4 regions of the Streptomyces sp. 11x1 genome follow, and region 1 is predicted to be linked to each of the others. Evidence: riboswitches for the same ligand, from Rfam matches in the RefSeq annotation. Region 1 holds a riboswitch; each other region holds the start of a gene.

The links. A riboswitch is a leader RNA that binds a small molecule or an ion and turns the genes downstream of it on or off. The one in region 1 is predicted to bind cyclic di-AMP.
Region 2: another riboswitch for cyclic di-AMP. It lies ahead of P8T65_RS17205 (NlpC/P60 family protein); the one in region 1 lies ahead of P8T65_RS24475 (M23 family metallopeptidase).
Region 3: another riboswitch for cyclic di-AMP. It lies ahead of P8T65_RS27855 (transglycosylase family protein); the one in region 1 lies ahead of P8T65_RS24475 (M23 family metallopeptidase).
Region 4: another riboswitch for cyclic di-AMP. It lies ahead of P8T65_RS06500 (M23 family metallopeptidase); the one in region 1 lies ahead of P8T65_RS24475 (M23 family metallopeptidase).

The regions. Positions count from the first base shown of each region.
Region 1 covers NZ_CP122458.1:5,578,673-5,585,634, reverse strand. The annotation lists gene P8T65_RS24495 (PrsW family intramembrane metalloprotease) at 1-624, shown strand, start outside; gene P8T65_RS24490 (aldo/keto reductase) at 893-1,837, opposite strand; gene P8T65_RS24485 (hypothetical protein) at 1,843-1,998, shown strand; gene P8T65_RS24480 (cysteine hydrolase) at 2,008-2,571, opposite strand; gene P8T65_RS24475 (M23 family metallopeptidase) at 2,723-3,784, opposite strand; cyclic di-AMP (ydaO/yuaA leader) riboswitch at 3,795-3,957, opposite strand; gene P8T65_RS24470 (PP2C family protein-serine/threonine phosphatase) at 4,244-5,347, opposite strand; gene ribA (GTP cyclohydrolase II) at 5,710-6,369, opposite strand; gene P8T65_RS24460 (MarR family transcriptional regulator) at 6,583-6,962, opposite strand, start outside.
Region 2 covers NZ_CP122458.1:3,974,500-3,981,461, forward strand. The annotation lists gene P8T65_RS17195 (M23 family metallopeptidase) at 350-1,957, shown strand; gene pcrA (DNA helicase PcrA) at 2,054-4,570, opposite strand; cyclic di-AMP (ydaO/yuaA leader) riboswitch at 4,812-4,984, shown strand; gene P8T65_RS17205 (NlpC/P60 family protein) at 4,993-6,204, shown strand; partial or broken gene P8T65_RS17210 (transposase) at 6,537-6,962, shown strand, end outside.
Region 3 covers NZ_CP122458.1:6,327,877-6,334,838, reverse strand. The annotation lists gene P8T65_RS27875 (Ppx/GppA phosphatase family protein) at 1-799, opposite strand, end outside; gene P8T65_RS27870 (DUF501 domain-containing protein) at 796-1,347, opposite strand; gene P8T65_RS27865 (septum formation initiator family protein) at 1,406-1,888, opposite strand; gene eno (phosphopyruvate hydratase) at 2,000-3,286, opposite strand; gene P8T65_RS27855 (transglycosylase family protein) at 3,711-4,394, opposite strand; cyclic di-AMP (ydaO/yuaA leader) riboswitch at 4,399-4,597, opposite strand; gene P8T65_RS27850 (transglycosylase family protein) at 4,780-5,805, opposite strand; gene P8T65_RS27845 (cytochrome P450) at 6,011-6,962, opposite strand, start outside.
Region 4 covers NZ_CP122458.1:1,443,631-1,450,592, reverse strand. The annotation lists gene P8T65_RS06510 (tyrosine-protein phosphatase) at 1-400, opposite strand, end outside; gene P8T65_RS06505 (alpha-galactosidase) at 657-2,732, shown strand; cyclic di-AMP (ydaO/yuaA leader) riboswitch at 3,035-3,193, shown strand; gene P8T65_RS06500 (M23 family metallopeptidase) at 3,198-4,211, shown strand; gene P8T65_RS06495 (SGNH/GDSL hydrolase family protein) at 4,497-5,282, shown strand; gene P8T65_RS06490 (IS630 family transposase) at 5,345-6,028, opposite strand; gene P8T65_RS06485 (helix-turn-helix domain-containing protein) at 6,025-6,432, opposite strand; gene P8T65_RS06480 (TetR/AcrR family transcriptional regulator) at 6,813-6,962, opposite strand, start outside.

The sequences.
Region 1 (6,962 bases):
GTGCGGCGGGTGCTCGTACCGGCGGGCGGGCTGCTGCTCGCCATCGGGATGCACTCGGTCTGGAACGGGTCGGCGACGTTCGGGGAGTACGGGTTCTTCGCCGTGTACGCCGGGTTCATGGTGCCGGCGTTCGGGCTGCTGACGTGGTGGGTGATCTGGGCCCGGCAGCGGGAGTTGCGGACCGTGCGGGAGGCGTTGCCGGCGTATGCGGGCGCGGGGTGGCTGACGCCTGTCGAGCCGTATGTGCTGGGGTCGATGCGGGGGCGGCGGGTGGCGCGGGAGTATGCGGCGCACCACTTCGGGAAGGCGGGCGCTCGGTCGATCGCGGAGTACGAGGTCTACGCGACGAAGCTGGCCTTCCATCGGTATCGGGGGTTGCGGGGGCGGGCCGGGGGTGACTTCGCGCTGCGGGAGCGGGAGTTGCTGTTCGAGCTGTGGCGCAGGCGGGAGTTGGCCCGGTCGGCCATGGGGTATGCGGGGCGGGAGGTGGGGGCGAAGTACGGATACGGCTACGGGCACGGGTACGGCCATGAATGCGGGGCGTACGGGCAGCCTGTGGGGTGTGGGGTGTATGGGGCATATGGGGTGGCGGCGTACCCCGCGTACAACCCCTATCGGTACTAGCGAGTTGCTTCGCGAGCCGTCGGCGCGGGGTCGGGGCCGTTTCGTCCGGGGCGCGCGTCTCCATGTGCGGCCCCCGATGTCGGGGAACAGAACCGCTCCCGACCTGCCGGCGCCCCGACCGCGCCTCCCGCTCCGTCCCTCGGCTCTGCCTTCGCCCGCCTACGACCCGCTTCCTCCTCCCCCGCCAAGGCCCCAAGTCACTTCCGGGCAGCCCATCGCGCCGCCCGTTGGCGTACCTGGACTGTGAGGACTACCAGGAGTACCAGGACTACGCCGAAGCCTCCGTCAGGTGGTTCAGTTCTTCGGGGGTGAGGGTGTGGTCCGCTACGGCCAGGAGGGCGGGGAGTTGGTCCAGGGAGCGGGCGGAGGCGATGGGGGCCGTGACGGTCGGCTGGGCGGCCAGCCAGGCCAGGGCCACCGTGGCGTGGGCTGCGCCTCGGGACGTGGCGATGTCGTCCAGGGCTGCGAGGACGCGCGGGCCGGCCGGGGTGTCGAGATAGGCGCCGGCGCCTGCCGCCCGGGGGCTGTCGACCGTCGCGCCGGGGCGGTACTTGCCCGTGAGGAAGCCCATGGCGAGGGCGAAGTACGGGACGGCGGAGAGGCCTGAGTCGACGGCGACGGACTGGAGGGCGCCCTCGTAGGTGTCCCGGGAGACCAGGTTGTAGTGGGGCTGCAGCGCCACGTAGCGCGCCAGGCCCTCGGCGGCCGAGAAGTCCAGGGAGGCCTTCAGTCGATCGGGGGTGATGTTGGACGCGGCTATCGCGCGGACCTTGCCGGCCTTCACCAGGTCGTCGAGGGCGGTGATGATCTCCTCGACGGGGACCTCGGGCTGGTCGAAGTGGGTGTAGTAGAGGTCGATGTGGTCCGTGCCGAGGCGGGCCAGGGACGCGTCGGCGGCGGCCTTGATGTTGGCCGCCGTCAGGCCCTGGTACTCGGGGTGCTGGCTCACCTTGGTCGCGATGACCACGTTGTCACGGTTGCCGCGACTCTTGACCCACTTGCCGATGATCCGCTCGGACTCACCGCCCTCGTTGCCCTCGACCCAGGCCGAGTAGGAGTCGGCGGTGTCGACGAAGTTGCCGCCCGCGGCCGCGTACGCGTCGAGGACGGCGAAGGACCGCGCCTCGTCCGCGGTCCAGCCGAAGACGTTGCCACCGAGGGCGAGCGGGAAGACCTCGATGTCGGATGCGCCCAGCTTGCGAAGAGAAGTCATGTCCGATGTCAACGAGCGGACCGGACGCCCACATTCCCATCGAGATCGACGCCGACGCCGCGCAGGGCAGGGCAGGGCAGGGCGGGGCGGGGCGGGACGACGTGTACGAGGCCCTGTCGTCACATTCCCGTCGTCACCCGAAGGGCGGCCCCGGAATGTGACGACAGGGCCTAGCGCGATGCGATGGCCGTGAGCCAGTCCTCGACCGTCAGGACTTCGGCCCACTGCGGGAACAGTTTCTCGGTGAGCATCGTGTGGACCTCGGGATCGGTGTCGAGGCAGCCGTCCGCCAGAACGGTGACGCCGAAGTCCAGGTCGATGGCGCGCCACAGGGTGGACAGCACCACGGCGCTGGTGGCGATGCCGGTGAGGACGAGGCTGTCGATGTCGCGCGCCCTGAGCACCAGGTCGAGGTCGCTGCCCGAGAACGCGCTCCCCCTTCTCTTGGTGACCACGACCTCGCCCGGACGGGGCACGACCTCGTCATGGATCTGGGTGCCGGGCTCGCCCTCGGTGAACAGGCCGGCCCGCACCACGTTCGCCATCGCCTTGTTGCGCGGGCTGATCTCCGGCGCGCCCGGCCGTAACCCCATCACGACGTAGATCACGGGGATCTCGGCGGCCCGGGCTCCGTCGATCGCCCTGCGCAGGCGCGGCAGATATCCGGACCCGTCGTCCGCGATGGCCACGACGTCGCGTTGGACGTCCATCACGAGAAGTGCGCTCTTCGCCATGTCTGCCGGCCCTTCTGTCTACAGGGGAGTTCTCCGGGGAGCCGAGAGGGCCGGGGTCCGGGGAGGTCCAGGGCGTCGCAGGGGACAAGACGAACGCCGCGTAGGCCCAGGGGCGTACGCGGCGTCGTTGCTTCGGGTGTGATGCCGGCCGTTACGGGTTGAGGCCCTTGCTGCGGAGCCAGGCCGCCGGGTCGATGCCGGTGGTGGAGCCACCGGGGTGGACCTCCATGTGGAGGTGGGCGCCCGTGACGTTGCCGGTGGCGCCGACGCGGCCGATGACGTCGCCGGTGGCGACCTTCTGGCCGACGCTCACGCCGATGGAGGACTGGTGGGCGTACCAGATCTCGGTGCCGTCATCGAGGGTGAGGACGGTCTTGTAGCCGTAGGAGCCCTCGTAGCCGGCCTGCGTGATGGTGCCGCTGCCTACGGCCTTGATCAGGGTGCCGGTGGGGGCCGCGAAGTCGAGGCCGGTGTGGTAGCCGGAGGACCAGTACGGGCCGGCCTGACCGAAGCTGGAGGTGAGGGTGTACGAGGAGGTGGGAAGCGTGAACTGCTTGGCCAGGGCGGCGAGACGCTCGGCTTCCTTCTTCGCCGCGGCCTCCTCCTCCGCCTTCTTCTTGGCGGCGGCCTCCTTGGCCTCGGCTTCCTTCTTCTCCTTGGCGGCCTGCTCGGCGGCCTGCTCCGCGGCGGCGGTCTGCGCGGCCTCGGCGGCGGCCTTGTCGAAGGCGTCCTGCTGGGACTCGGCCTGCGCCATGATGCGGGCGCGCAGCGCCTCACCGGCGTCCGCGGTGCCCTGCTCGGTGTCGGCGGCGATCAGCCCCGCGTTGCTGAGGGGGGAGGTGGAACCCTGGGGCTCCGGCTCGTCGGCCTCGTCCTCGAAGACCGAGCCGACGTTCGGCAGGTCGGGTATCGATATGGAGACGGGGGCCTTGCCGGACTGTGCGCTCGCCATCCCGGCACCGCTGACGGCGGCTATGACACCGACGCCGAGGACCGTGGAGCTGCGGGCGAGACCGTTACGGGCGAGTACGCCGCTCTTCTTGGCCACGCGGTGCCGACCGCGAACGGGGCGAAGGGAATCCTCGCTGGGGTTCCACTCCTGCCAGGGGCCCTCGTTGTCGCTGTTGTAGCTGCCGTAGCCGAACGTCTGGCTCTCGCCGTCACGTTGGGCCGGCACGAACGGGGCTTCGGTCGCGGACCGGTTCGACGCCACGTGGGCGTACTCCTTCCTTCCTTCTCGCCTACCGGGTTAGCTGACGGGTTCGGAGCAGGAAGGTCTCCTACGCGCGTAAACCGGTCGTGCGTAATGCCACGGCGGTTTCCGTGCGATTCACCCCAGGGTTGGTGGTTCCCCGGTTCCCTTGCGGGATTCGGCGCGTGAGCACGGAGCCGTCTCTTGTGACGGCTGGGACGACCGCGCTGCGTTATCGAACGTTAATAGACGCGAGCACTCCATTCCAAGCTGTTCTGAATGATCGTTCCGTTTTTCGCGCGGGACTTTACGGGTCATGAGGGTCTGAAAACGGGCGAGTTGACCTTTACTCGCGAGTAACAGTTGACCTGACGTGGCGTCAGTTTTTATACGGAGAACGGCGGGGCGGACACGCTCGGTGACATCTCCACCTCGCGGACGTGGGACGGCCACACTTCACGAACGCCCGACGGCCATACTTCACGGGCGGCGGACGGCCAAGAGGGCCATGTCGTCCGTCGTGCGGTCGCCCGTGTGCCGCCGCACCTCCTCCGCGAGCGTCGTCAGCAGGGCGCCCGGGGCGGTGAACCCACGGCCCGAGAGGCGCACGGCCGGGTCGTAGAAGACACCGTGCGCGTCGCGCGCCTCGGACAGGCCGTCGGTGTAGAAGAGCAGCGTGGCGCCGGACGGGAACCGGGTCTCCTCCGCGCGGTCGGGCCAGGTGCCCAGGTCGTCCATGCCGAGCGGCAGCGCGGGCTGCGGGGCGTCCAGGGTGCACAACGTGCCGTCGGCATGCAGCAGCAGGGGCGAGGGGTGGCCCCGGTTGACGATCCGGGCGCGGCCCGCGCCGTGCGGGAACTCCGCGAGCACGGCCGTCACGAACCCCTCGTACTCCACCGCCCCGTCACTCCGCGCCGCCTCCCGCCGCGTCCCCTCCCGGGCCAGCGCCCGTTCCAGCCGCTGGGCCACCGCTTCGAGCGTCGCCTCCTGCTCGGCCGCCTCCCGGAACGCCCCGATCAGCACCGCCACCGCCGACACCGCTCCCAGCCCCTTGCCGCGTACGTCGCCGACGATGAGCCGTACGCCGTGGGGCGAGTCCTGCACCGCGTACAGATCGCCGCCGATCGACGCCCCGGCCTGCGCGGCCTCGTACCGCGCGGCGATCTCCAGCCCGCCGATCCGCTCCTGCGGCACCGGGAGCACGGCCCGCTGCGCCGCCTCGGCGATCTCCCGGGCGGTGGCGAGCCGGGCGTCGCTGCGGCGGACGAGGCGGTTGATCAGTACGGCCAGTACGGCGGCGGTGGCCACCGTGGCGATCTCGGTGATCGCGTCCTCATGGCCTGCGTCGTCGTAGTAGAGGCGGACGCCGGTGATGCCGACCCCCGACGCGGCGCCGATGACCACCGTGCCGAGCAACGAGAAGAGCGGGGCCGCCACCAGGGGCGCGGCGATGAAGAAGGGGACCGCGGTGAACTCGCGCGGGGTGAAGTGGTCGTAGAAGAGTCCGACGGCGATCAGCAGCACGGGAAGGACGCAGGCGAGCCTGCGGGCGTACGAGAACCGCCGCCCACCCGGCTCCCGCATGACCTCCGTACCCTCTCGCTGCCCCACGGATACAGGGTTTCCGGGGGTGGGCGGTGGGGCGAGCCGACGGGGCCGAGTGGGCTAGGCCCTGTCGTCACATTCCCGTCGTCGCCCGAAGGGCGGCCTGGCGGCGTCGTGGGGGTACCTCCCGGTCGAGCACAGCCGAGACCGGGGGAGCGTGCTCTCGGCGTGCCGGGCACCGACTCGCGTACCGGGCGTACTCGGGTCGGTGCCCGGTGCGTCGAGAGCGCGAGCATGGCGTCGCGGGGCAGGCGGGAATGTGACGACAGGGCCTAGCGGAGAGACGGGGGGAGGGACGCGGAGGGCGGACGGGTTGAGGCCATCGGGAAGCCGGGCGGGGCTCAGCCCGTCGAGAGGCCGGTCAGTCCCGTCGCGCCCGTCAGCTCGTGGAGGGGGAGGGTGTGCTGGGTCTGGAGGACCTTGGCGCGCAGGTAGCGGACGTTGTGGGCGGTGGTGAAGACGCCCGTGGGCACGCGGTCGCGCACGGCCACGCCGAGGCCGCGCAGCTGCTGCGCCTTGTCGGGGTTGTTGGAGAGCAGGTCCAGCTCGTCGATACCGAGGGCGCCCAGCATCTGGGCCGCCGCCGTGTAGTCACGGGCGTCCTCCGGCAGCCCGAGCGCCGCGTTCGCCTCGTAGGTGTCGAGGCCCTGGTCCTGGAGGGCGTATGCGTCCAGCTTGTTGTAGAGGCCGATGCCCCGGCCCTCCTGGCGGAGGTAGAGGAGGACGCCGCCGCGGTCGGCGATCCGCTCCACCGCCTCGCGCAGCTGCGGACCGCAGTCGCAGCGGGCCGAGCCGAACACGTCACCGGTCAGGCACTCGGAGTGCAGCCGGACCAGCGGGGCCGTGCCGGGGGCGGGGTCGCCGAGGACGATCGCCAGGTGCTCCCGGCCGTCGACGAGGTCGTGGAAGGTGACCAGTTCGGCGTCGACGCCGTAGCCGTCGTGGAAGCGCAACGGTACCCGGACGCGGGCACGCGGGGTGGCAGCGGGAAAGTCGGGCATGCGGGTTCTCCGGTCCTGGTGCGGGCGTCACTGTGCTTCAGTTTTGAAGCACAGCGCTCGCAGCGACTCTAACCCGTGCTTCAAATTTCAAGCAACAGGATTGGGGATACGTCACATTCCCGTCACGCGAGGCCCAGCTCGGCCGTCACACGCGAGGCCCTGCCCGACCGGGACACGCGATCCCCTCGGCCGTCACCCGCCATCGCTCGGCCGTCACACGCGATTGCCCTCGTCCTGCTGGCCCGACGGGCAGGCGCGGCGGCGCCAGGGGAGGTCGTCCGAGCCGGGGGCCGTCCGGGGATCCCCGCCCTGGATCGCCGTCGCGATGGCCGCGCAGATCTCCTCGAACTGGCCGATCTGCTCGGGGCTGAGATGGTCGAAGACGGCACGCCGCACGGTCTCGACATGGCCCGGCGCCGTGCGCTCCAGCAGGGTCATGCCCTCGTCGGTGAGCACGGCGACACTGCCGCGCTTGTCCCGCGGACAGTCCTCGCGCCGCACCACGCCGTCCTTCTCCAGCCTGGTCACGACGTACGTCAGCCGGCTGCGCGTGATCTTCAGCCGCTCGGCGAGCTCGGTCATCCGCATCCGGC
Region 2 (6,962 bases), 1.6 Mb from region 1:
CGCGGACGTAAGGCGGTAAACGTGGCGCACACCCGCGCGCCCCCATCACGCGCCCGACTCGCGACACCCCTCCCGACGGCAACTACGCGCCCCACGCCGGACCCGCGACCACCCGGAGAAACGTCTCGCCCCGGTTCTCACGGGCGTCCCGCATGCCGCACACAGCGGTCGACTATCGAACAACTTTCGAACGCCAGGCCAAAGTAGTGCCCATAGACCGCCGAAAGACGCTCGAATGCCCGTTTCCTGCGCGCGTGAAACCCGTTGAAGATTGTCGCGCCCGCATACCGCCGGGTACAGTCACCGCACTGCTCTGCCAGCCCCTGTCGTCGAGGCGAAAGAGAAGTTGGTGAACGATCGTCACCCGTCGGGGACCGCAACACCCCCGGCTGCGGCTCCTGAAGCCGAACCGGCGCACTACGCGTCGTACGGCCACCAGGAAGTCGGCTACGGCGACTTCACCACGTACGGCGATTACCCCGCTACCGGTTTTGAAACCGGTTCCCACGCGAACGCGACGGGCACCTTCGCGGTCGACCCCCTCTTCGGTGACATGCCGGGCAACGACAACGGCACCGGCTCCTACGGCGCCACCCAGTGGTCGACCGGCAGCCACCAGACGCTGAACTACGACCCGTACGCCGCGCAGCACCAGGCCGCGTACGACACGGGCAGTTACGACACGACGTCCTGGTCGTCCGGTTACGAACACCTCTCCCAGGTCCCGACGCAGCCGACGGGCCCCGACGCGAGCGGCCAGTGGGACGCGAGCGGCTGGCTGCAGACCGAACAGTCCGACGACGCGGACCAGTTGGGGCAGGGCGGCCAGACCCAGCAGTGGACCGGCACCCAGCACTTCGACACGGGCGCCTTCGACGCCACCCAGTGGAACAGTGACGGCACACCCGTCGGCGACGAGCACGATGGCGGCGCGGCCGAGTCCTACGAACGCTCCGCCGGCGCCCCCGAGTCGTACGACGCGCACGACCACCCGCAGACCGTCGTGGTGGACCTGTCGGCCGAGGGCACGGACTTCCACCAGCAGGCGACCGCCACCTTCGAGCAGATCGCCCCGTACGACCAGGACGAACACCCCTCGGCGGACGGCGAGTTCGAGACCGACGGCGCGGACCGCGCGGTGCTCCTCGACGGCGAGGAAGAGATCACCACAGCGGCCACCAGGAGCGCGGGCCCCGGCCGGGCGGCCACCCGCGCGGCCTCACGGTCGCGCCGGAAGGCTCCGGCCAAACGTTCCGCCCTGCTGACCGTGGCCGTTCCGTCGGCCTGTGTCATGGGAGTCGCGGGGATCGCGGCGGCCTCGGTCGGCGCCACGTCGGACGACACGGAGACGACGGCGTCGGTCAAGTCGGACGCCACCGCCGTGAAGCCGTCCACCGCCAACAACCAGCTCGACACCCAGCTGGAGAGCCTCTCCGCCGAGGCCGACGACTTCGCCGACCGGGCCAGCCGGACGCAGGAGCGCATCGACCTCAAGGCCCAGCAGGTGCTGGAGCAGAAGAAGGCCGCCGCGGAGGCGGCCCGCAAGGAGCGCCTGCGGCCGAAGTTCGCGCTCCCCGTCGCCGAGCGCGGACTCAGCGCGTACTACGGGCAGTCCGGCGTCAACTGGATGTCCCTGCACACCGGCATAGACTTCCCCGTCTCGTACGGCACCCCGGTGATGGCCGCGACCGACGGCACCGTGCGCACCCAGTGGAACAGCGCCTACGGCAACATGGTCATCGTGACCGCCAAGGACGGCACCGAGACCTGGTACTGCCACCTCTCCACGTACAAGGTCGCCTCCGGTACGACCGTCAAGGCCGGCGACACCATCGCCTACTCGGGCAACTCGGGCAACTCGACCGGGCCGCATCTGCACTTCGAGGTCCACCCGGCGGGCGGCTCCGCCATCGACCCGCTGTCGTGGCTGCGCAGCCACGGGCTGGACCCGACGTAACAGTCAGCCGGCACCCGCCTGGCGCGCACGGACAAGACGAAAGGGCCCCTGCTGAGCAGGGGCCCTTCTCGTTGAGCACGGCGCGGGGCGCGTCCGCTACAGCTTCTCCACCGGCGCGTACCGCAGCAGCAGCCGCTTCGGCTTGGTGTCGCCGAAGTCGATCGTCGCCTCCGCGTTCGCTCCCGAGCCCCCGACGCCGACGACCGTGCCGAGGCCGAACTGGTCGTGCGTGACACGGTCGCCCACGGCGAGGGAGACCACCGGCTTCTCGTCGCCGCGGCGGGTCGCGAAGCCGGACGCGCCACGGGCCGAGGAACGGGAGCGGGAGGACGACAGCGACGCCGCGATACCGGCGGCCGGACCCGAGGACACCGGCGCGGAGGCACCCGTGCGCTTCCACTCCAGATGAGTGGCCGGGATCTCCTCCAGGAACCGGGACGGCGGGTTGTACGAGGGCTGTCCCCAGGCGCTGCGCAGCGTCGACCGGGTGAGGTAGAGCCGTTCACGTGCGCGGGTGATGCCGACGTACGCGAGGCGGCGCTCCTCCTCCAGTTCCTTGGTCTGGCCGAGGGCGCGCATGTGCGGGAAGACGCCGTCCTCCATGCCGGTGAGGAAGACCACCGGGAACTCCAGGCCCTTGGCGGTGTGGAGGGTCATGAGCGTGATGACGCCCGAGCCGTCCTCCTCCTCGTCGGGGATCTGGTCGGAGTCGGCGACCAGCGCCACCCGCTCCAGGAAGTCGGCGAGCCCGGCGGAGGTCGTCCCCGCCGCACCGCCCTCGGTCTCGCCCTCCGCGGCACCGGCCTCCTGCTCGAACTCCAGGGCGACCGCGGCGAGTTCCTGGAGGTTCTCGATCCGGGTCTCGTCCTGCGGGTCGGTGGATGCCTGCAACTCGGCCAGATAGCCCGTGCGTTCGAGGACGGCTTCCAGGACGGTCGCCGGTCCGGCGCCGGACTCGACGACGGTCCGCAGGTCCTCCATCAGCGTGTTGAACCGCTTGACCGCGTTGGTCGACCGGGCCGCCATGCCGTACGCCTCGTCCACACGCTTCAGGGCCTGCGGGAAGCTGATCTTCTCGCGCTGGGAGAGGGCGTCGATCATCGCCTCGGCACGGTCGCCGATGCCGCGCTTGGGCACGTTGAGGATACGGCGCAGGGGGACGGAGTCCTCGGGGTTGGCGAGGACACGCAGATACGCGAGGACGTCCCGGACCTCCTTGCGCTCGTAGAAACGCACCCCGCCGACGACCTTGTAGGGCAGGCCGACGCGGATGAACACCTCCTCGAAGACACGGGACTGGGCGTTCGTCCGGTAGAAGACGGCGACGTCGCCGGCCTTCGCCTCGCCCGCGTCCGTCAGTCGGTCTATCTCGTCGGCGACGAACTGGGCCTCGTCGTGCTCGGTGTCGGCGACATAGCCGGTGATCTGCGCACCGGCGCCCGCATTGGTCCACAGGTTCTTCGGGCGGCGGGACTCGTTGCGCTCGATGACCGCGTTGGCCGCGGAGAGGATCGTCTGCGTGGAGCGGTAGTTCTGCTCCAGCAGGATCGTCGTCGCGTCCGGGTAGTCCTCCTCGAACTGGAGGATGTTGCGGATGGTCGCGCCGCGGAAGGCGTAGATCGACTGGTCCGCGTCACCCACGACGCAGAGCTCCGCCGGCGGCACGTCCCACTCGGCCGGTGGCACGTCCACCGGGTGCTCGGAGGTGCCGACCAGCTCTCTGACCAGGGCGTACTGGGCATGGTTGGTGTCCTGGTACTCATCGACGAGGACATGACGGAAGCGACGCCGGTAGTGCTCGGCGACGTCCGGGAAGGCGCGCAGCAGATTGACCGTCGTCATGATCAGGTCGTCGAAGTCGAGCGCGTTCGCCTCGCGGAGGCGCGACTGGTAGAGCGCGTAGGCCTGGGCGAGGGTCTTCTCGAAGCCGTCGGCGGCCTGGGCGGCGAAGTCCTCCTCGTCGATCAGCTCGTTCTTCAGGTTCGAGATCTTGGCACTGAAGGACTTCGGCGGGAAGCGCTTCGGGTCGAGGTCCAGATCACGGCAGACGAGCGCCATCAGCCGCTTGCTGTCGGCGGCGTCGTAGATCGAGAAGGAGGACGTGAAACCGAGCTTCTTCGACTCGCGCCGCAGGATCCGGACGCACGCGCTGTGGAAGGTCATGACCCACATCGCGTGCGCGCGCGGGCCGACGAGCTGCTCGACGCGCTCCTTCATCTCACCGGCGGCCTTGTTGGTGAAGGTGATCGCGAGGATCTGGCCCGGGTGGACATGCCGCTCGCCGAGCAGATGGGCGATGCGGTGGGTGAGCACACGGGTCTTGCCGGAACCCGCGCCGGCGACGATGAGCAGAGGGGAGCCGGCGTGCACCACGGCCGCGCGCTGGTTCTCGTTCAGCCCGTCCAGGAGGGCCGCCGCGTCGAGGGCCGGGCGGGGGGCACCGCCGCGGTAGTACTCGTCCCGGTCCGGTGGCACGTCGAACTTCCCGCCGAACAGATCGTCCGGAAGCGGCTCCGGTACATGATCGTCCTCGGGCGGCGGCGGGGGCTCCTCCGCGTGGCCGCGGGGGGCCTGGAGGTCCGCCAGGAAGCTGTCGTCAAAGAGGCTGCTCATCGCTCTCCGAGTCTAGGCGCCCCCACTGACAGCGGGGGGCCGCCCCGGGAAGTCCACACCCACCACTCACCGCGCTCACCTCACGACGGTGAGCGATCGAGCCTACCGCCTGTCGCGCGCAAGAGGCTAAGGTCACGAAAACGTATCGGGCATATCGAACATCAACCTTCACACGGGACCCACGAGTTGGCTAACTTCTTCTCTTGGGTCGTACGACACAACCGGCGAACGTCGCCGGGCCGCACGGCCCCCGCCGAGTCCGGTACGCCTCTCGCGGCGCCGGAGCCGGGGACCCACCGACCTCTGGGGTGAATCGACCCGACCGCCGCTCGCGGCAAGGGCCGCAGGGCAAACCTTCCGAAGCTTGCGCCCGAACCCGACAGCTAACTCGGTAGGCGGACTACGGAAGGAGACGCCGCACCATGGCGCCGCACCGCAAGCCGCGTCCGACCGGCCGGACGCGCGCGGGCATACGCACCCCCGCTCTCGCCACGGCCGCCCTCACCTCCGTGGCCCTGCTCTCCCAGACGGCCACCGCCGCACCCTCCGACGACGACAGGCCGAGCCTGGAGGACGTCGAGAAGAAGGTCGACGACCTCTACCGCCAGGCCGGGTCGGCGACCGAGAACTACAACGCGGCCAAGGAGAGGACGACCAAGCAGAAGAAGAAGGTCGACACCCTCCTCGACGACGTCGCCAAGCGCACGGAGAAGCTCAACGAGGCACGGGAGGAACTGGGATCGTTCGCCGCGGCCCAGTACCGCAACGGCGCGTCCGCCCCCGACCAGGCCTCGCTGCTCCTCGCGGACAACCCGCAGGACTACTTCGACCAGAACCAGCTGATGGACCGGATGACGGACCGTCAGAAGCAGGCCGTCGACGCGTACGTCACCGAGCAGGCCGACGCGGCGGAGCAGCGCCGGACCGCGAGCGACAGCCTCGAGAAGCTCACCGAGTCGCAGAACGCCCTCAAGACCAGCAAGGCCAAGGTCCAGGCGAAGCTCGCCGAGGCCCGCGAACTGCTCTCCACCCTCACCGCCGCGGAGAAGGCCCGGCTCGCCGCGATCGAACAGCGCGAGCAGGAGGAGGCCGACCGCAAGGCGGAGGAACTCGCGCGTCGGCAGGCGGCGCAGCAGGCGAGCCAGGAGTCCCCGAGCACCCAGGAGGCCCAGGGGACCCAGGAGACCCAGGAGACCCAGGGAGGGACCGCCGCCGACACGGAGACGTCTCCCGGCACCAGCGGGACCACCGCTCCCGTCGAGGACTCCACCTACGCCACGAAGGCCACCAAGGCCCTGGCATTCGCCCGCGCGCAGATCGGCAAGCCGTACGTCTGGGGCGCCACCGGCCCCGGCTCCTACGACTGCTCCGGCCTCACCCAGGCCGCCTGGAAGGCCGCCGGCGTCGACCTCCCGCGCACCACCTACGACCAGGTCGAGGCGGGCACCACCGTCCCCCTCGCCGACGCCAGGCCGGGGGACCTCGTCTTCTTCTACGACAACATCGGCCACGTCGGCATCTACATCGGCAACGGCATGATGATCCACGCCCCCAAGCCAGGCACGTACGTCCGCGAGGAGTCGATCTTCTACGACGGCGAGTCCTCGATCCACAGCGTGGTGCGGCCCGCGTGACCGGGTGTACGGCCGCTTTAGATCTGTCGGATTCTCAGCGATCTGTCGTCAACTTGTCGCCTACGACAGGTCGCTGAGAATCGCTCCGTAGAGTGACTCTTGGCCACTCACAGCATTCTTGCGCTCCCCTGGCGCATGGGACGGCGCGGTCCATGGGCAGCTTCGGCCGGGATCACCTTCTGTGTCCCTTCGGTTACGTATATCGGGGGTGGCAGTGTCGTACGTCTCGGGTCGAGAGCCAACGGCTGAGGCCAGAGCTGTAAAGGTCCGCTACCGCCAGGCGGGGGTCTGTACGGTGAGTGGTGTAACTCCCGAGCTGGAAGCGACAGTTGATGACTGACGTGACGAGTGACACCGAGGCCGGGAAGGCCGCTGTGAGCGGGACGGGCGCCGTGGATGACGGGCTGGTCGCCGAGTTGGTTGCCCGGGCTCAGGCCGGTGGCGTGAAGCTCACCGGGGAGGGCGGCCTCCTGCAGCAGTTGACCAAGCGGGTGCTGGAGTCCGCGCTGGAGGGCGAGCTCACCGATCATCTGGAGCACGAGCCCGGTGAGCGGGCCGAGGGCGGTCGGGACAACTACCGCAACGGGCACCGCTCCAAGACGGTGATCACCGAGTCGGGGCCGGTCGAGATCGCGGTGCCGCGGGACAGGGCCGGATCGTTCGAACCGCAGCTGGTCAGGAAGCGTCAGCGACGTATGGGCGGCGTGGACGAGATGGTTCTGTCGCTGTCGGCGAAAGGGCTCACGCACGGGGAGATC
Region 3 (6,962 bases), 750 kb from region 1:
CCGCCTCCCGCTCGGCGTGCGTGGACCGCAGCAGCCACTCGGTGATCTCGCGGACCCGGTCGTGGGCGATCCGCGAGTGGTGGATGGCCGCCGAGTCGTACGCCGGCAGGTCCTGGGCGATCGCGGACAGGGTGGTGACCGACCCCGCCAGCCCGACCAGGGTGTGTGCCTCGCGCAGCGGCACGTCCCGCTCGGCGAGGTCGAGGGCCGCCTCGATGTCGGCGCGGATCGCGGCGATCTGCTCCGGCCCCGGAGGGTCGACGACCACCCCGTCCCGGACGAGGTGCCGCTCGGTCAGCCGTACGCAGCCGATGTCCACCGAGCGGGCGCCGCGCACCCGCCCGTCGCCGACGACGAACTCGGTGGAGCCGCCGCCGATGTCCACCACCAGGTACGGCGTGGTGAGGTCGGTGCGGCCCGTCAGCTCCTTGGTGGCGCCGGTGAAGGAGAACTCGGCCTCCCGGTCGCCGGAGATCACCTCGGGCTCGACGCCGAGGATGTCGAAGACCCCGCGCACGAAGTCCTCCCGGTTCTCGGCGTCCCGGGAGGCGGAGGTGGCCACGAAACGGATCCGCTCGGCGCCCAGCTCCTTGATGACGGCCGCGTACTCACGACAGGCCGCGAAGGTCCGCTCCAGCGCCTCGGGGGCCAGCCTGCCCGTACGGTCCACGCCCTGGCCCAGCCGCACGATGATCATCCGCCGGTCCAGCTCGACGAGCTCACCGGTGGCCGGGTCGGCGTCGGCGACGAGGAGCCGGATGGAGTTCGTACCGCAGTCGACGGCGGCGACCCGGGTCACTGGTCCTCCTCCTGCTCGGTCTTCTCGGGCGCCGACGCCGGCACGACGCACGGGCCCTTGGCCCACCACTCCGGCAGCATCGCGATCGCCTCGTCGCCCAGCGGGTTGACGCCGGGACCGGCGGCCAGCGAGTGGCCGACGAGGACGTGCAGGCACTTCACCCGGTCCGGCATGCCGCCCGCGCTGGGGAAGCCCTCCAGGACCTCGATCTCGTCACGGCGGGCGATGTAGTCCTCGTGCGCGGCCCGGTAGGCGGCGGCCAGCTCCGGGTCGGTCCCCAGCCGCTCCGTCATCTCCTTCATCACGCCGTTCGCCTCCAGCGTGCCGATCGCGGAGGCCGCGCGCGGACACGTCAGGTAGTACGTCGTGGGGAAGGGCGTCCCGTCCGGCAGGCGCGGCGCCGTCTCGACGACGTCCGGCTGTCCGCAGGGGCAGCGGTGCGCGATGGCGCGCAGCCCGCGCGGCGGGCGCCCGAGCTGCTGCTGGAAGGCCTCGACGTCGGCGTCGGTCGGCTCGGTGCGCGGGGTGGGCGGCGGAGGGGTCTGCATAACCTGCTACTCAAGTCCTCGGTGTGGCTCATCGGTTGACGGTCACGAAGGTGGCCGTTCAGCTGTCGGCGGCGTCGGCCTTGTCGACCCCGTCCCAGACATTGGTGTACCAGGGACGGTCGGCCGCCCCCTGGGTCGTACGGGACTGCTTCGCCGCGTCCGGGTCGATCATCGTGTAACCGGTCTCGCCCGGCATCACATAGTGCAGCCGCTCGCGGATGCGCTGCTCGGCGTACGCGTCGTCCTGCCAGCGCGCCTTGAGGTCGCGCAACTCCTCGACCCGCTCGCGCGCCTCCTCCCGCTCCCGCTGCATGTCGGCGATCTCGGCGCTCTGGGAGACGTACTGCCTCATGGGATAGGCGAGCGCCACGATCATCGAGCAGAGGACCAGGGCGAGCAGCGCGGCCCGGCCGGTCAGCCGGGAGCGGCGGACCTGGCGCTTGGCCTGGGAGCGGTAGACCCGGGCGGCCGTCTGCTCACCGAGCACCTTCAGCCGGGTCGCGGTGGAGAAACGGTCCCGGTCCCGGTCCTTCACGGCCATGTCCCGCTTCCCCTTCCGCTTCTGCCTTCTCCCGCGCGCACGCGCGTACGTCCCCGCACACGGTACGGGACCGGTACGGGGACGTACGTACGACGCTTCCTACTGTTGCCGTCAGCCCTTGAAACGGGGGAAGGCGCTGCGGCCGGCGTACACCGCGGCGTCGTCGAGGATCTCCTCGATGCGCAGCAGCTGGTTGTACTTGGCGACGCGGTCCGAGCGGGCCGGGGCGCCGGTCTTGATCTGGCCGCAGTTCACGGCGACGGCGAGGTCGGCGATGGTGACGTCCTCGGTCTCGCCGGAGCGGTGGGACATCATGCACTTGAAGCCGTTGCGCTGGGCCAGCTCGACGGCGTCCAGGGTCTCGGTCAGCGAACCGATCTGGTTGACCTTGACCAGCAGGGCGTTGGCGGAGCCCTCCTCGATACCGCGGGCGAGGCGCTCGGGGTTGGTGACGAAGAGGTCGTCGCCGACGATCTGGACCTTGTCGCCCAGCTTGTCGGTGATGGTCTTCCAGCCGGCCCAGTCGTCCTCGAACAGCGGGTCCTCGATGGAGACGAGCGGGTACGACGCGACGAGGTCGGCGTAGTACTCGGTCATCTCGGCGGCGGAGCGCTCCTTGCCCTCGAAGGTGTAGACGCCGTCCTTGTAGAACTCGGAGGCGGCGACGTCGAGCGCCAGGGCGATCTGCTCGCCGGGGGTGTAGCCGGCCTCCTTGATGGCCTCGAGGATGAGGTCCAGGGCGGCGCGGTTGGACTCCAGGTTCGGGGCGAAGCCGCCCTCGTCGCCGAGGCCGGTGGACAGGCCCTTGGTCTTCAGCACCTTCTTGAGGGTGTGGTAGACCTCGGCGCCCCAACGCAGGGCCTCGGAGAAGGACTCCGCGCCAATGGGGGCGATCATGAACTCCTGGATGTCCACGTTGGAGTCGGCGTGCGAGCCGCCGTTCAGGATGTTCATCATCGGAACGGGCAGCAGGTGCGCGTTCGGGCCGCCCAGGTAGCGGAAGAGCGGCAGGTCGCTGGCCTCGGAGGCGGCGTGGGCGACGGCGAGGGAGACGCCGAGGATGGCGTTGGCGCCGAGGGAGCCCTTGTTGTCGGTGGCGTCCAGGTCGAACATCGCCTGGTCGATCAGGCGCTGCTCGGTGGCGTCGTAGCCGACGAGCTCCGGGCCGATCTGCTCGATCACGGCGAGGACGGCCTTCTCGACGCCCTTGCCGAGGTAGCGGTTGGGGTCGCCGTCGCGGAGCTCGATGGCTTCGAAGGCACCGGTGGAGGCGCCGGACGGAACGGCGGCACGACCGGTGCTGCCGTCGTCGAGGCCGACCTCGACCTCGACGGTGGGGTTGCCTCGCGAGTCGAGGATTTCCCGGGCTACGACGACGTCGATGGACGGCACGAGCATCTCCTTCATGGGATGTGACGCGGAAGTGCGGGGCCCGCGGGCCTTGCGACTAGAGCCTAACCGCCCCGGGCGCGTCGGCAGCCGACCGACCGTCCCGTGGACAGACAGACGGTACCTATTGTTTCCGCCCGGAACAAAGGGGGGTGGGCGAGAAAGTGAACGGGAAGGGTCCGGAGGAGCCGCGCGCATGAAAAAACCCCGCCCCGGTGCGTACGGGGGAATGCGCACCGGAGCGGGGAGCCCGTGGGGACGGGGGGACGGCCCTCACGAGGTCTTCACTATGGAGGACACGGATGTGAGCGGGCTGTGGTTCAGCCGGGAAGCGGCCCGATTTCTCGGCCCGGCCGAACCCGCCCCGCCTGCCCGGCCGTAGGGGCGACCGTGGGGGCGGCAGGCGTGCGGTGGCCGTCGCCTACGCCGGGGGTCAGCTCAGGTGGAGCTGCTGGCCCGGGTAGATGAAGTCGGCATCGTCGATGATGTCCTTGTTCAGCTCGAAGAGCTTCTCCCAGCCACCCTTGACGTTCTTCTTCTCGGCGATGGCGCTGAGGGTGTCGCCGGTGACGACCTTGTACTCGCCGTCACCCTTCTTGACCTTCTTGCCGGTCGGGGTCTCGACGGTGGCGCGCTCGGAGGAACGGGAGGCGCGGGTGTCCTCGGTGCTCTTCTTGCTGCTCTCCTGGGTGCTCTTCTGCGAGGAACCGGAGTTCGAGGAGGCGGCGGCGCCGTCGTACGAGGCGCTGGACAGGCCCTTGCCGCAGACCGGCCAGGCACCCTTGCCCTGGCCCGCGAGGACCTTCTCGGCGATCGCGATCTGCTGGGCCTTGGTCGCCTGGTCGGCGGTGGAGGCGTACTGCGTACCGCCGTAGCCGGCCCAGGTGGAGGCCGCGAACTGCAGGCCGCCGTAGTAACCGTTGCCGGTGTTGATGGACCAGTTGCCGCCGGACTCGCACTGGGCGACGGCGTCCCACTCGGAGGCGGTGGCGGCGGAGGCGCTGCCGGCGGCCATCAGCGGGGCGGCGATGGCGGCGGCGCCGGTGACACCGGCGACGGCGACGGCACGAGCGGCCTTGGACGGACGGCGGTGCTTGCCCTTGCTGGAAAACAGCATGGAGAGATCCCCTCACCGACGCCTGCGAGGTGAGCTGTCGGGTTCGGGCCGGTTGAGTTGCCCGGCCGCGCCCGCTCGCCTCTCGGCTCACGTGGCACGGCTTCACCCCTAGCCGGTTCCGGACGTACGCCCCGAAGGGCCGCAACCACCGGACCCGGCACTTACCTTGGGTCCCCCGCTCCTGCCTACGGCGCTTGACGCGACGACTGTTCCTTGCGGCCGTTGGCAGGATTCGGCGTACCGACCGCAGGGGCCCGCTGTGGCGAGCGGTCACGACCGTAAACAGGTGATTGCCCGAATTTCAAAGACGATCAGGGGATCTGTGATTCATCTCCCACGGAGATCAAAACGGGCATTCAGGGGCGAACGGTGACCCGAACTCTCGCTACTTTTCGCCCGTTTCGGCACCGACTTCGAGGGTCTGACCGGGAAGGATGAGGTCCGGGTCAGTTCCGACCGTGCCCTCGTTCTCGGCGTACAGCCCGCGCCACCCGCCGGCCAGGTCCAGCGAGTCGGCGATCCGCGTCAGACTGTCGCCCGCACGGACCGTGTACGCGCCGTCCGCGGCCGCCCGCGCCGTGTCGCCGCCACGGGAGGCGTGACGGCCGGAGGGGGCGGGGTCGGCGGCACGGGAGCCCGCGGCCGCGTCCGTGGCGGCCTCCGCGTCGGCGGAGGCACTCTCGTCGGCGCTGGCGCCGCGGTGGCGGCCGGTGCCGGCCTCGCTCTCATCGGCCGAAGAGCTCTCACCCTGTGACGACTTGCCCGATTTTGCACCCTCGGAGTTCGCAGAGTCGTCCGTGCCGGCCTCGGCCCTGGCAGAACCGTCGGCGCCGCCGGAGGTCGAGCCGGCCGAGTCGGAGCCGTCGGCCTTCCCGGCCGAAGTGGACGAACCTGACGAATCCGAAGAATCCGAAGAATCGGATGAGTCGGATGAGTCGGATGAGTCGGATGAATCGGTGGAATTGGAAGACTCGGAGGAATCACCCGACTTCGCCGAGTCGTCCGCGACGCCCGTGTCCACGTCGGCCGAACCGGAGTCGCCGCCGAGGTTGTGCAGCAGACCGCACGTGGCCCAGACATCGACGCCCTGGTCGGCGAGCACCTTCTCGGCGACGGCTATCTGCTGCGAACGGCTGGCCTGGTCGGCGCTGGTCGCGTAGTCGAGGCCGCCGTACTTCTCCCAGTTCGCCTGAGTGAGCTGGAGGCCGCCGTAGCGCCCGTTCCCGGTGTCGGCGCTCCAGGAGCCACCACTCTCGCACTCCGCCACCTGATCCCAGGTGGTTCCGCTGGCCGCGCTCGCGCCGGTGGCGCCGAGCAGGGGGATCGCGATGGCCGAGCCGGTCACTCCGGCCGCGACGAGGAGGGCGGGCGCCTGACGGGGGCGACGGTGACGACCGTTCCCGGAGAGCATGCGGTTGCCTTTCACACGACAGCAGTGACCGGTGTGAAGGGTGTGATGACCCCTTCGCACTGACGTGTGAACGTAGCCGCAGTCGATCAGTTGTCACAAGTTAATGCAGCGCAGATCACGTGGAGATCACAGAGTTGAGCGAGTGTCACTTTTCGCCATGGAATGCGATAGGGCTACGGGCTGCCCGGGTACTACTACGTACCGTTCACGCGCCACCCACGAACCGCCCCTGCGGGGCGAATTGCACCGGAAGCGTGCGCAATCCCCGCATGATGAGCCCTCCTCGCCATCTCAAATCGGCTGAATCCACCGCGAGTCGAAGGTCGGGGAGACGGGTGAGGAGCGTCGCCAGCGCGGTCTGGCCTTCGAGGCGGGCGAGGGGGGCGCCGAGACAGTAGTGGATGCCGTGGCCGTAACCGAGGTGCTGGTTGTCACGGCGGGAGAGGTCGAGGGTGTCGGGGTCCTCGAAGCGGGCCGGGTCGCGGTCGGCGGCCGCGAGGACGACGAGGACGGGGTCGCCCGGGGCGATGTCCTGCCCGCCGACGGTGAGGGGGTGGGTCGCGAAGCGCCAGGTGGCGAGTTCCACGGGGCCGTCGTAGCGCAGGAGTTCCTCGACGCCGGTCTCGAGCAGCGCGGTCTCCCCCGCGGCGAGGGAGGTCTGGAGGCGGGAGCGCTGCTCGGGGTGGGTGAGCAGGGCGTAGGTGCCGTTGCCGATGAGGTTGACGGTCGTCTCGAAGCCGGCGAAGAGCAGGATGAACGCCATCGCCGCGGCCTCGTTCTCGGTGAGGTGCTCGCCGTGGTCGGAGGCGCGGATGAGGCCGGAGATGAGGTCCTCGCCGGGGGCGGGGTGCGCGGTGAGGGCTTCCCGCTTTCGGTGGATGAGGTCGGCGAGATAGCCGCGCATCTTCTTGACCGAGCGCGCGACACCGCCCCTCGGGCCGCCGCCGTGCCGGATCATCATGCCCGCCCAGTCCCGGAAGTCGTCCTGGTCCTCGCGGGGGACGCCGAGCAGGTCGCAGATGGCGTGGATGGGCAGGGGGAAGGCGAAGTCGTGGATGAGGTCGGCTTCGCCCGTCTCCGCGAAGCGGTCGATGAGCTGGTCGGTCATCTCCTGGACCCGCGGGGCGAATTCGGCGACGCGGCGGGGTGTGAACGCC
Region 4 (6,962 bases), 4.1 Mb from region 1:
CCTTGATGATCCGCCGGTAGGAGGCGATCATCCGGCCGGCCGCCCTGCCGTCGTCCAACAGGTCCCGCAGCTGGTCCAAGTCGCCGTCGCGGACCATCTTCCAGAACTCGGCGCCGTCCGCCGGGTCGCTCAGCGGCAGGTTCACATTGAGGACGCCGGGCAGCTCGACATCCGGGCCCTCCAGCTTCTGATCGGCCGCGTTACGGAAGTCGAAGACGGTGTGCAGGCCCAGGGAGGCCAGGAACGCGGCGTCCTCGTCGGTGGCGTGCGCCAGGTGGCCGCTGCGGAACAGCACCCCGTGACGCACCCGACGGCCGTCCACGGTCGGCAGGCCGCCCACATCGCGGAAATTGCGCACTCCGGTCAGCTCGGGCTCGGTCGACGGGATCTGCTGCGTCACTGGGGCTCCCTCCCATCCGGCCGTCCGCGCGGGCCGCCGACGGCCGCGCACTCGGCATCGAGGCGCGCACTCGACGATACGACATGGGTGCGTACACCAATGAGTTGTCCACAGCCGGGCGCCCGAGCCCCGAGCAGTTGTCCACAGGCCGCTGTGCCGGCGTCTCGGCGGTTGTCCACAGGCGCCGTCGAGCGCCCGCGGCGACCTGCGATGATGTCGGAACCCGATCGCACCTGTTCGAATCTGTGAGGGCTTGATGTTGGACATCGGAACTGACGGCCGGACCTGGCTTCTCAGCGGACCCGGGAGCAGCTATGCCCTGCGGCTCACCGAGAACGACGAGCTGCTGCACCTGCACTGGGGTCCCCGGATCTCCCTCGCGGACGCAGAGGAGCTGGCCGCACGGCAGCGGCTGCCGTACCGGCCCTTCGAGGCCCCGGTCGACGGACACGAGGAGTACCCGGTCGAGGGCGGACCTCGCTTCACCCGCCCCGCGCTCTCCGTGCGCACGGAGAAGCGACGCGGCACCGAGTGGACCTTCCAGGAGTACGAGACCGACGGCGACGAGCTGCGGCTGCGCTTCACCGACGACGGACTCCGGATCACCCTGCACTACCGGATGCGCGACGACGTGGTCGAGCGCTGGGTGACCCTCGTCAACGAGGGCCCGGCGGCGGAGCTGCTGCGGGCCGACTCGGCGACCTGGACGCTGCCCCGGCGTGAGGAGGACACCTGGCGTCTCTCCCAGCTGCACGGGCGGTGGGCGGCCGAGTCCCGGCTCGTGCGCGCCGACCTCACCTACGGCGAGAAGGTCCTCGGCAGCCGGCGCGGACACACCGGTCATCAGCACCTGCCCTGGGTCGCCCTCGACACCGACGCCATCGAGGAGCGCGGCGAGGTCTACGGCTGCGCCCTGGGCTGGTCGGGTTCCTGGCGGATCGCGGTGGCCCAACTCCCGGACGCCCGTGTGCAGATCACCGGCGGCGCCGGCTACGACGAGTCCGGACTTCTGCTGCTGGAGACGGGCGGGACGTTCACCACGCCCGTCTTCGCCGGCCTGTGGAGCGACGGCGGCTTCGGCGGGGCGAGCCGCGCCTGGCACGCGTACCAGCGGGCGTATGTCATCCCGGACGCGGACCGGGATCGGCCTGTGCTCTTCAATTCCTGGGAGGCCACGGAGTTCGACATCTCCGAGGAACAGCAGGGGGCGCTCGCACGGCGGGCCGCCGCGATCGGGGTCGAGCTGTTCGTCGTGGACGACGGCTGGTTCGGGGCGCGGACCAGCGACCGGGCCGGCCTCGGCGACTGGACCCCCAATCCGGACCGCTTCCCGAAGGGACTCAAGCCGCTCGCCGAGCAGGTGCACGCCCTCGGGATGCAGTTCGGCATCTGGGTCGAGCCGGAAATGGTCAACCCGGACAGTGAGCTGTACCGGGCGCACCCCGAGTGGGCGCAGTTCCAACCGGGGCGAAAGCGGACGGAGCTGCGCAATCAGCTCGTACTTAATCTCGCGCGCGAGGACGTCCAGGAATACCTCTGGGAACGGCTCGACACCCTCCTGTCCAGCGCCCCGATCGACTATGTGAAATGGGACTTCAACCGCTGCTTCACCGATGCCGGCTGGCCCGGCGAGCCCTATCCGCAGAAGCTGTGGGTGGAGCACGTGCACGCCTTCTACGCCCTGCTGGACCGGCTGCGGGCCGCCCACCCGGGGGTCGCGTTCGAGTCGTGCTCGGGTGGCGGCGGCCGGATCGACCTCGGGGTCCTGGCGCGGACGGACCAGGTGTGGACCTCCGACAACACCGACCCGCTCGACCGGCTCGCCATCCAGCACGGCTTCAGCCAGATCCATCCCGCCCGGAGCATGGCCGCGTGGGTCACCGACAGCCCGAACAACCAGCTCAACGGGCGCGCCAGCTCGCTGCGGTTCCGGTTCGTCAGTGCGATGGCGGGTGTGCTCGGCGTGGGCGGCGACCTCACCGAGTGGAGCGAGGGGGAGCTGGTCGAGGCCCGGGAGTGGGTGGAGCTGTACAAGGAGATCCGGCCGGTCGTGCAGCGGGGCGACCTGTACCGGCTGCGGCCGCCGACGGGAGGACTGAGCGCCGTGGAGTACGTCCACGGTGACGAGGTGGTCGTCCTCGCGCTGCTCCAGGCCCAGCACTACGGAGAGTCGCTCGCCCCGCTCCGGCTGCGCGGGCTGGATCCGGGGGCGACGTACGAGTGCCGCGAAACGGGCGAAACGTACCGAGGTGCCGTGCTGGCGCACCATGGATTGCCGACGGGGTTGCGCGGCGACTTCGATGCGAAGGTTATCCGCCTACGTCGCACTTGAGCGATCTGCCCGAAATGAAGCTGTAATTCCAACAAGCCCTGGAATAAAGCTTACTGGGCCGTAGGTGCGTGAGCAGCGTCATATTCGTGACGTTCCGTTGCCGACATGTCCACGTAATTCGCGCTGATTTCCAGGGAGGTTGGAATACGCGCTAGACCGGTCATTGACGGAGCGTGATGGCGAATTGAAGTAAGGATCAGGGAGGAAGAGGCACAGGAAGTCCCAATGGTTGTCTCTGTGGGCACAAGTCGCTTACGTTCGGCGTCAATCCGGACGGACGCCCAATCCTGCCGCCGACCGGAGCCGCGTACCGACCCGATCCACGGCAGGAGCGGGGGACCCACAGGAATCACCGCCTGTTCCGGTCTCCGGAACGGCTAGGGGTAAAGCCGTGCGCAAGCACGGCCGGACATCTCCAGTCCGCACCCGACAGCTCACCTCGCAGGCGCCGGAGAGGAATTCGCCATGCCCGCGAAGGGTAAGCACCGCCGTCCGAAGTCCCAGCGCTTCACCCGCTCGATCGCCGCCGCCGGGACCGGTGGCGCGGCGCTCGCGCTGCCGTTGATCGGAGCCGCAGGCGTCCACGCCGCGACCCCGAGCGCCACCGTCTCCGGTGTCTCCGAGAAGGCGACCACGATCGCCGCCGAGAAGGCCGCGGCCGAGGCGGGCGCACGGATCGAGCAGGCCGAGAAGGCCGCGCAGGCGGAGAGAACCACCACCAAGAAGGCGGCTCCCAAGACCTACTCGGTCAAGGTCGGCGACTACCTCGCGAAGATCGCGGACGAGCAGGACGTCGAGGGAGGCTGGAAGCAGCTGTACTCGGACAACCGTGAGGCGGTCGGCTCCGACCCCTCGCTCATCCACCCGGGGCTCAAGCTCACCATCGGTGAGCGGGCCGCGTCGAGCGAGACGTCGCGCTCGTCCTCCAAGCCGCAGCTGTCGCAGTCCTCGAAGCCCGCCGAGTCCTCCCAGACATCGAAGTCCTCGAAGTCCTCGGGTGCGGCGAAGCAGGAGTCGAAGGACACCCGGGCGTCGACCTCCACGGGCAGCGGCCAGTCGTCGTCCAACGCCTCCGGCTTCAGCCGGCCCATCCTGAGCGCGACCGTCGGTACCGCGTACAAGGCCGCCGGCAGCATGTGGTCCAGTGGCTACCACACGGGCGTCGACTTCGTGGCCCCGACCGGGACCAGCCTGAAGGCCGTGGGCGCGGGCACCGTCGTCTCGGCCGGCTGGGGCGGCGCGTACGGCAACCAGGTCGTCATCAAGCTCGCCGACGGCTACTACGCCCAGTACGCCCACCTGTCCTCGATCTCCGTCTCCGCCGGCCAGTCCGTGAGCGGCGGCCAGCAGATCGGCCTCTCGGGCGCGACCGGCAACGTCACCGGACCGCACCTCCACTTCGAGATGCGCACCAGCCCGAACTACGGCTCGGACATCGACCCGCTGGCGTACCTCCGCTCGAAGGGCGTCGGCATCTGATCCACGCCGCCGCACCCGCCGAAGGCCGGACCCCATGACCGGGGTCCGGCCTTCGGCGTTCCCGGGAAGGGCCGCGGGCGCGGGCCGGACCACTGGGGCCACTTCCGGTTCGAGGGCTTCCGGGTATGGGGGGCTCCACTGACGGGGCCCGGGTATTCCGGGTTGATCGACACTTGACACGTGGTCTATCTCACCGTCCGTCAAGCCCTTGTTACGGTCGCGTAGGTCACATCCGAAGGTGAATCATGGCCCGATGTGACAGACGATTCGAAGGGCAGCAAAGCAATGATCGGGTCGTACGTGGCGCTGGGGGACAGCTTCACCGAGGGCGTCGGCGATCCCGGGCCCGACGGGCGGTTCGTCGGCTGGGCCGACCGGTTCGCGGTGCTTCTCGCGGACCGGTTGCCCGAGGGCGACTTCGACTACACCAACCTGGCCGTGCGGGGGAAGCTCCTCGACCAGATCGTGGAGGACCAGGTGCCGAGGGCGCTGGAGCTCGCCCCCGATCTGATCTCCTTCTGCGCGGGCGGCAACGACATCATCCGGCCGGGCACCGATCCCGACGAGGTCGCGGAGCGGTTCGAGCGGGCGGTCGTCAGGCTCACCTCGGCCGTCGGCACGGTCATGGTGACGACCGGGTTCGACACCCGTGACGTGCCGGTGCTGAAGCATCTGCGGGGCAAGATCGCCACGTACAACCTGCATGTCCGGGCCATCGCCGACCGGTACGGGTGCCCCGTGCTGGACCTGTGGTCGCTGAAGACGGTGCAGGACCGGCGGGCCTGGGACCTGGACCGGCTGCATCTCTCCCCGGAGGGGCACACGCGGGTCGCCCTGCGGGCCGGGCAGGTGCTGGGGGTCGAGGTTCCGGCGGATCCCGATCAGCCGTGGCCGCCGTTGCCGCCGCGCGGGACGCTGGAGATGCGGCGGGACAACATCCAGTGGGCGCGGGAGTATCTGGTGCCGTGGATCGGTCGCCGGCTGCGGGGGGAGTCCTCCGGGGACCATGTGTCGGCGAAGGGGCAGCTGTCGCCGGACGACATCAGGTTGCGGATCGAGACGGTGGCTTGAGGGCCGAGTTCGTGGCTTGAGGGCCGAGCGGTGGCCTGAGAAACCTAGTAGATTGTCGCGGCTTAATTTCGTCGTGTGGTTGGGTAGAGGTGGCGCAGTTTCACGCGTGCGTCGTCGGTGGTGAAGTGCCAGTCGACTTGGCGCTGGTTGCTGTTGGTGTGCTGCTGCCAGGCGGCGAGTTCGGTGTTGAGCACGGTGAGGTCGTCGATGCGGCGGTCCAGGCACTGACGGGTGAGCGCGGAGAGCTCGATCTCGGCGATGTTGAGCCAGGACCCGTGTTTGGGGGTGTGGTGGATCTCCAGGCGCTGGGCCAGCGCGAAGGCCTTTGCCGGGTCGAACGCCTCGTAGAGCGAGGCGGTGGTGTGGGTGTTGAGGTTGTCCATCACCAGCACGACCGTGGCGGCGTCGGGATAGTCCACGGTCAGCAGGTGCTCGACCTGGTGCGCCCAGTCGACCCTGGTCCGGCGGGACTGCGCGTCCACGCGCCGCCATCCGCGCAGCGGCTCGACCCAGCAGAAGATCGAGCAGGTCCCCGAGCGGACGTACTCGTTGTCCTCGCGCCGGTCACGGCCCGGCCGCGCGGGGAGCGGATCACGGACGTGGCCGAGCAGCTGGTACGGCTTCTCGTCCATGCACACCACCGGGCGCGCCGGGTCGAAGGGCCGGTGATAGACCGCCAGGACGTCCTCCATCGCCGCGGCGAAGGCCGCGTTCGCGGCCGGCGGGATGGTCCAGCACTTCTTCACGTGAGGGCGCAGTTCCGTTTTTTTAAGACCCGCCCGATCGTGGAGTGGTCCAGATCCGGGATGTCCTCGGCCAGCGCGACGTGCTTCTCCAGCAGGCGCAGCGACCAGCGGGCGTGTCCTTCGGGCGGCGTCGAGCAGGCCAGCGCAATCAGTCTTGCCTCGACCTCGCCGGTCACCGGGGAGGGCACCGGCGGCAGTGCGCGTTCCTTCCGGCCGACCGTGGCCCACACATCGCCGCCGGTCTCCGCATACCGCTTCGAGATCAGGCGGACCGAATCGCACGAGACCCCGACCCGCTCCGCGATCACCGCCCGCGGAGCGACCTCGCCGGCCGAGGTGTCCAACGCGAGCAGCACCCGCGCCCGCCTGATCATCGACGCGCTGCGGACCCCCGTCGTCGTCACACGCTCCAACGCCCGACGGTCTTCGGCACTCAAGACAACCGGATACTTCTTCTGCGAGGACACAGCACCCCCTGCCCGGCCGGACGGAAGCATCAAGCGAAGCCTGCCCGACACCAACTCCACCAACCATAACGACACTTAGTCGCGACAGTCTACTAGGAGGCCTCAACCACCGGTTCCTCTCGTATACCTCTCCGTCTTGCTTGCCGGACTGTGCCCAGGCCCGAGCCGTGCGGTTGGCCGCGTCGGGCGATCTTCGGAAATGATGCCGCGCTCGCGCAGGGCGGTGGTGGCGAGGAACGCCCCCCACATGCAGGTCCCGGGCGGACCTTCGGGTTCATGATTCGGGCTCATGAGATGAATGGGCGGCCTTCCTGGCACTAGAAGGACGCCAGCAGGCTGTCGAGGGCGGCCCGTTGGTGGTCCGGCGTCGCGGTGTGCGGTACGAGCAGCGCGTTGACCTGGAAACCGGCCAGCACCGCGAGCAGCGCGTCGGCGCTCCGCTCGTCCGGCGCGGCGCCCCGGATCTC